Regions from separate parts of the Pseudomonas sp. FG47 genome, predicted to be linked through region 2. Evidence: predicted binding sites of a transcription regulator. Region 2 holds the regulator's gene; each other region holds the start of a gene.
What was found. The regulator sigma-54, encoded in region 2, starts transcription at its own class of promoters, with help from an activator protein. The targets are predictions, from matches to a motif close to ANTGGCATNNANNTTGCTNT.

Region 1: ACODS5_RS17605 (CmpA/NrtA family ABC transporter substrate-binding protein) is a predicted target of sigma-54. The motif match lies at 1,033-1,052, and genes of this name have one in related genera.
Region 3: glnA (type I glutamate--ammonia ligase) is a predicted target of sigma-54. The motif match lies at 683-702, and genes of this name have one in related genera.

The regions. Positions count from the first base shown of each region.
Region 1 is NZ_JBMDJI010000024.1:46,984-49,248, reverse strand. It holds gene ACODS5_RS17605 (CmpA/NrtA family ABC transporter substrate-binding protein) at 1-991, opposite strand, end outside; gene ACODS5_RS17600 (quinone-dependent dihydroorotate dehydrogenase) at 1,118-2,143, shown strand; gene rmf (ribosome modulation factor) at 2,242-2,265, opposite strand, start outside.
Region 2 is NZ_JBMDJI010000042.1:26,072-28,336, reverse strand. It holds gene lptB (LPS export ABC transporter ATP-binding protein) at 1-271, shown strand, start outside; gene ACODS5_RS21660 (RNA polymerase factor sigma-54) at 542-2,035, shown strand; gene hpf (ribosome hibernation-promoting factor, HPF/YfiA family) at 2,113-2,265, shown strand, end outside.
Region 3 is NZ_JBMDJI010000005.1:111,646-113,910, reverse strand. It holds gene thiI (tRNA uracil 4-sulfurtransferase ThiI) at 1-407, opposite strand, end outside; gene glnA (type I glutamate--ammonia ligase) at 798-2,204, shown strand.

The sequences.
Region 1 (2,265 bases), on a different contig from region 2:
GGATTCCCCAGCGGCGGAACTGGGTCATGAACCACATGCCGTCGGACAGGTAGGGCAGGTTGGCCCGGCCCTGGTCGAACAGGCGCAACCCATGGGGGTCGTGCCAGCGGTTGCCCAGGCCATCCTGGTAGTCGCCGAGCAGGCGCGGCTGGATGCTGCCCAGCGGGCTGTCCAGATAGGCGCTGCCGCTGAGCAGTTGCGCGGTGCCACGACGATTGTCCTGGCTCTGCTCGATGAAGCGGGCGGCGGCCAGCACCGCGCGGATCAACGCACGAGCGGTGTTGGGGTAATGCGTGACGAAGTCCTGGGTGCAGGCCAGGACCTTCTCGGGGTGGCCGGGCCAGATCGCCTGGCTGGTGGCCAGGGTGAATCCCTGACCCTCGGCCACGGCGTCGGCCGACCAGGGTTCGCCCACGCAGAAACCGTCGATGCGTCCGGCCTGCAGGTGGGCGCGCATCTGCGCCGGCGGCACCACCACGCTGTCGACGTCGCGTAGCGGATGGACGCCCAGGCTGGCCAGCCAGTAGTACAGCCACATGGCGTGGGTGCCGGTGGGGAAGGTCTGGGCGAAGGTCAGGCGTGCGCCACCCTGGTGCACCCGCCGCGCCAGTGCCTCGGCGCTGGTCACCCCCTGGCGTTGCAGCGTGGGGGAGAGGTTGATGGCCTGGGCGTTCTGGTTCAGCCCCATGAGTACCGCCAGGGCATTGGCCGGCCCGCCGCCCACGCCAAGGTGCACGGCATAGACCAGCCCATACAGGCAGTGGGCGGCGTCCAGCTCGCCATTGAGCAGGCGGTCGCGCAGGCCGGCCCAGGAGGCCTGGCGGTGCAGGTTGAGGGTCAGCCCCTGTTGCTGGGCGAAACCCTGGGTGGCGGCGACCACCACCGAGGCGCAGTCGGTCAGGGCCATGAAACCGATGTTCAGACAGGGCTTTTCCGGTGCATCGCTGCCGTTGACCCAGGCCAGTGGCAGTGTCGGTAGGGGTGTGTTCAAGGCATTCCTCGGACGTTGACAGATGACGACACGAGGTTGGCTTAGCAACCCATGTGCCATGACCCTGTCGCCGTGGCGACGCGCTGGCTATAATCGCTCCCTCACACACCGCGAGTCCGCCCGCCCATGTATACCCTGGCCCGCCAGTTGCTGTTCAAGCTCTCCCCGGAAACCTCCCACGACCTGTCGCTGGACCTGATCGGCGCCGGTGGCCGCCTGGGCCTCAATGGTTTGCTGTGCAAGCAGCCGGCGGCGTCGCCGGTGACCGTCATGGGCCTGAACTTCGCCAACCCGGTGGGCCTGGCCGCCGGCCTGGACAAGAACGGCGCGGCCATCGACGGCTTCGCCCAGCTGGGCTTTGGCTTCGTCGAGATCGGCACCGTGACCCCGCGTCCGCAGCCGGGCAATCCCAAGCCACGGCTGTTCCGCCTGCCGCAAGCGAGCGCGATCATCAACCGCATGGGCTTCAACAACCTAGGCGTCGACCACCTGCTGGCAAGAGTTCGCGCGGCGAAATACACCGGTGTGCTGGGCATCAACATCGGCAAGAACTTCGACACCCCGGTCGAGCGCGCCCAGGACGATTACCTGATTTGCCTGGAGAAGGTCTACAACGACGCCAGCTACATCACTGTCAATGTCAGCTCGCCCAATACCCCAGGCCTGCGTTCGCTGCAGTTCGGCGACTCGCTCAAGCAACTGCTCGATGCCCTGGCCGAGCGACGCGAGCAGCTTGCCCAGGCGAATGGCAAGCGCGTGCCATTGGCTATCAAGATCGCCCCGGACATGAGTGACGAAGAGACCGCCCTGGTCGCCGCGGCGCTGCGTGAGTCGGGCATGGACGCGGTGATCGCCACCAACACCACTTTGGGCCGCGAAGGGGTCGAGGGGCTGCCGTTCGGTGGCGAGGCCGGCGGTTTGTCGGGCGCCCCGGTGCTGGCCAAGAGCACCCATACGGTTAAGGTGCTGGCGGGTGAGCTGGGTGGAAAGTTGCCGATCATCGCTGCCGGCGGCATTACCGAAGGGCGTCATGCCGCTGAGAAGATCACTGCCGGGGCCAGCCTGGTGCAGATTTATTCGGGCTTCATCTATAAAGGGCCAGCGCTGATTCGCGAAGCGGTGGACGCTATTGCGGCGATGCCGCGGTCGTAACCGACAGGTATAAAAAAGGGGTCCCTCAAGGGACCCCCTGGGCCGCAGCCCGCCGCCCGGATGGGGCGCGCATGGTGACTCGAATTCAGTGTCCTCGTTCAGCCAACGGCGTGATTTTCGTT
Region 2 (2,265 bases):
GGCCACCGCGCCCAAGTTCATCCTGCTGGACGAACCCTTCGCCGGTGTCGACCCGATCTCGGTCGGCGACATCAAGCAGATCATCCACCACCTCAAGAACAAGGGCATCGGTGTACTGATCACCGACCACAACGTTCGCGAGACCCTGGATATCTGCGAAACCGCCTACATCGTCAACGATGGCCAGCTGATCGCCGAAGGCGACGCCGAGACCATCCTGGCCAACCAGCTGGTCAAGGAAGTGTACCTGGGGCACGAGTTCCGACTCTGACCCGTTCTGCCCGCGGCACTGGCGCACAGGCCTGATCGATACTTAAGTTGTTACAGTGCTCCAGTGCCCGGTCTCGAAAACAGGCTGTTCGCTTTTCGCGGCGTGCTGGGCACGCTGCCAGCGTCGCCAAAAGAGAACGTATTTCCGAGACCGGGCACTAGGCAAACGCTGCAATTTCAGGCATATAACTTGCTTAAAATCGGCGCCCAAGCGCCCTACGTGTAGTGGATGGCGCATGCGCGCCGGCGAACAAGGTATTAAGCCCCTGCCATGAAACCATCGCTCGTCCTAAAAATGGGCCAGCAACTGACGATGACCCCGCAGTTGCAACAGGCCATCCGTCTGCTCCAGCTCTCTACCCTGGACCTCCAGCAGGAAATCCAGGAAGCGCTGGAGTCCAACCCGATGCTCGAACGTCAGGAAGACGGCGACGATTTCGACAACAGCGACCCGATGGCGGACAACGCCGAAAGCAAGCCGGCCGCCGAAACCCAGGACAACAGCTTCCAGGAGCCGACCACCAGCGCCGAACCCCTCGAAGACGGCGAGTGGGCCGAGCGCATTCCCAACGAACTGCCGGTCGACACCGCCTGGGAAGACATCTACCAGACCAGCGCCAGCAGCCTGCCCAGCAACGATGACGACGAGTGGGACTTCACCACCCGTACCTCGGTGGGCGAGAGCCTGCAGAGCCACCTGCTCTGGCAGCTCAACCTGGCGCCGATGTCCGACACCGACCGCCTGATTGCAGTGACCCTGATCGACAGCATCAACGAACAGGGCTACCTGGAGGACAGCCTCGAGGAAATCTGCGCAGGCTTCGACCCCGAGCTCGACATCGAGCTGGACGAGGTCGAGGCGGTGCTGCATCGCATCCAGCAATTCGAACCCGCCGGCATCGGCGCCCGCTCGCTGGGTGAATGCCTGTTGCTGCAACTGCGCCAACTGCCGGCCTCGACGCCATGGATGAGCGAGGCGCAGCGCCTGGTCAGCGACTTCATCGACCTGCTCGGCAGCCGCGACTACAGCCAGCTGATGCGGCGCATGAAGCTCAAGGAAGATGAGCTGCGCCAGGTCATCGAGCTGGTACAGACCCTGAACCCGCGCCCAGGCTCGCAGATCGAGTCCAGCGAACCGGAGTACGTGGTGCCGGACGTGATCGTGCGCAAGGACAGCGAGCGCTGGCTGGTAGAGCTCAACCAGGAAGCGGTGCCGCGCCTGCGGGTCAACCCGCAATACGCCGGATTCGTCCGCCGCGCCGACACCAGCGCCGATAACACCTTCATGCGCAACCAGTTGCAGGAAGCGCGCTGGTTCATCAAGAGCCTGCAAAGCCGAAACGAGACACTGATGAAGGTGGCGACGCAGATCGTCGAGCACCAGCGCGGTTTCCTCGACCACGGCGACGAGGCCATGAAGCCGCTGGTGCTGCACGATATCGCCGAGGCGGTGGGCATGCACGAGTCGACCATCTCGCGGGTGACCACGCAGAAATACATGCACACGCCACGTGGCATCTACGAACTGAAATACTTTTTCTCGAGCCACGTCAGCACCGCCGAAGGCGGAGAATGCTCGTCCACGGCGATCCGCGCGATCATCAAGAAACTGGTGGCGGCGGAAAATCAGAAAAAGCCATTGAGTGACAGCAAGATCGCTGGTTTACTGGAGGCACAAGGCATCCAGGTAGCCCGTCGCACCGTCGCCAAGTACCGCGAATCGCTGGGGATCGCCCCATCGAGCGAGCGCAAGCGACTGATGTAGCCCGGGATGTGCCACAGCGTTTCAGTGGCAGGTGCAAGACCTGCCTCTTTATGCACGGGCAACAAAGGAGAAGCTGTATGCAAGTCAACATCAGTGGACAGCATGTAGAAGTCACCCAACCACTGCGCGATTACGTGCTCGAGAAGCTCGCCCGCGTGGAGGGCCATTTCGACAAGATCACCAATGCAACGGTGATCATGAAAGTCGAAAAGCTGCAGCAGAAGGTTGAA
Region 3 (2,265 bases), on a different contig from region 2:
TGGCGCAGTTGGCTGCCGACGTAGCGGTCGACGTCCATCGAGGTGAAGTCGTGGTGACCGCCGCGCTTGCAGCGTACCGAGAAGCGCTTGCCGGCCAGCAGGTGGCCGAAGTGGTGCTTGCACTTGGCGACGATGTCGTCGAAGTCGCCCAGTGCATACTCCTCGACCTGCAGGAAGTGGGTGATACCCGGCGTGCAGGTGAGGCGCTCGATCATTTCGCGCTGGATCTTTTCGTCCTCGACGCGGGTGACCACCTCGAGATTATCCCAGACACCATCAACCGCGAGCTCGGGATCAAGGTCCTTGAGCACGTTGCGGATGTTCTTGGCGAGCTGGCGGATGAAGCGCTTGCGCACCGGCCGGCTCTTGATGGTGATTTCTGGGAAGACTTTGACGATAAGTTTCATTGGTTTAACAGCGCGCCCAGGGCCTACCGAAAATGAGGGGCGCGAATTATAGCGGAAATTGCTCAGCTTTTGACCAACTTTTGTACAGAGGCTGGATTTATCGCGCACGTACCCGTGGAAGCGGGTTTGCCCCTCGATGAGGCTTTCACCCAGGCAAGCACCATAATGGTGCATTAGTCCCGAAAAGCGCATCTTATGAGTGCACTCTTTATCAGCGCCACCTTGGCAAATGCCCGCCAACGTCCCCTTTTATCCCGCCCTCGCCATTTTCGGGCACTGGCATGCAATTTGCTCCCTTGTGAGGCAGGTAAGCTTGGCCGACTATCCGCGCCCAGCGACACCCTTTTTCCAGGGCCGCGGCCAAGCGCCCTAGACCATCCGGAGGACAACATGTCGAAGTCGGTTCAACTCATCAAAGATCATGACGTCAAGTGGATTGATCTGCGTTTCACGGACACCAAAGGCGTGCAGCATCACGTGACCATGCCGGCGCGCGATGGCCTGGACGAAGACTTCTTCGAAGTCGGCAAGATGTTCGACGGCTCCTCCATCGCTGGCTGGAAAGGCATCGAAGCCTCGGACATGATCCTGATGCCGGTCGACGAGACCGCCGTGCTCGACCCGTTCACCGAAGAGCCGACCCTGATCATCACCTGCGACATCGTCGACCCGTCGAGCATGCAGGGCTACGATCGCGACCCACGTGCGATCGCCAAGCGCGCCGAAGAGTACCTCAAGAGCACCGGCATCGGTGACACCGTGTTCGCCGGCCCTGAGCCTGAGTTCTTCATCTTCGACGAAGTGAAGTTCAAGTCGGACATCTCCGGCTCGATGTTCAAGATCTTCTCCGAGCAAGGCTCGTGGATGTCCGATGCCGACGTCGAAGGCGGCAACAAAGGCCACCGTCCGGGCGTGAAAGGCGGTTACTTCCCGGTTCCGCCGTTCGACCACGACCACGAAATCCGTACCGCCATGTGCAACGCACTGGAAGAGATGGGTCAGACCGTCGAAGTTCACCACCACGAAGTGGCGACCGCAGGTCAGAACGAAATCGGCGTCAAGTTCAACACCCTGGTGAAGAAGGCTGACGAAGTACAGGCCCTGAAGTACGTGGTGCACAACGTTGCCGACGCCTACGGCCGTACCGCCACCTTCATGCCCAAGCCGCTGTACGGCGACAACGGTTCGGGCATGCACGTGCACATGTCGATCTGGAAAGAAGGCAAGAACACCTTCGCCGGCGAAGGCTATGCAGGCCTGTCCGACACCGCCCTGTACTTCATCGGCGGCATCATCAAGCACGGCAAGGCCCTGAACGGCTTCACCAACCCGTCGACCAACTCGTACAAGCGCCTGGTCCCAGGCTTCGAAGCCCCGGTCATGCTGGCCTACTCGGCACGCAACCGTTCCGCCTCGATCCGTATTCCCTACGTCGGCAGCCCGAAAGCCCGCCGTATCGAAGCGCGCTTCCCAGACCCATCGGCCAACCCGTACCTGGCCTTCGCGGCCCTGCTGATGGCTGGCCTGGACGGTATCCAGAACAAGATCCACCCAGGCGACGCCGCCGACAAGAACCTGTATGACCTGCCGCCGGAAGAGGCCAAGGACATCCCGCAGGTTTGCGGCAGCCTGAAGGAAGCCCTGGAAGAGCTGGACAAGGGCCGTGCGTTCCTGACCAAGGGCGGCGTGTTCTCCGACGACTTCATCGATGCCTTCATCGAGCTGAAGAGCGAGGAAGAGATCAAGGTCCGTACCTTCGTGCACCCGCTGGAATACGAGCTGTACTACAGCTGCTGATCTGATCGGCGCTCCGCGTCGATGACAGGATGACGGCCTCCTTCGGGAGGCCGTTTCTTTT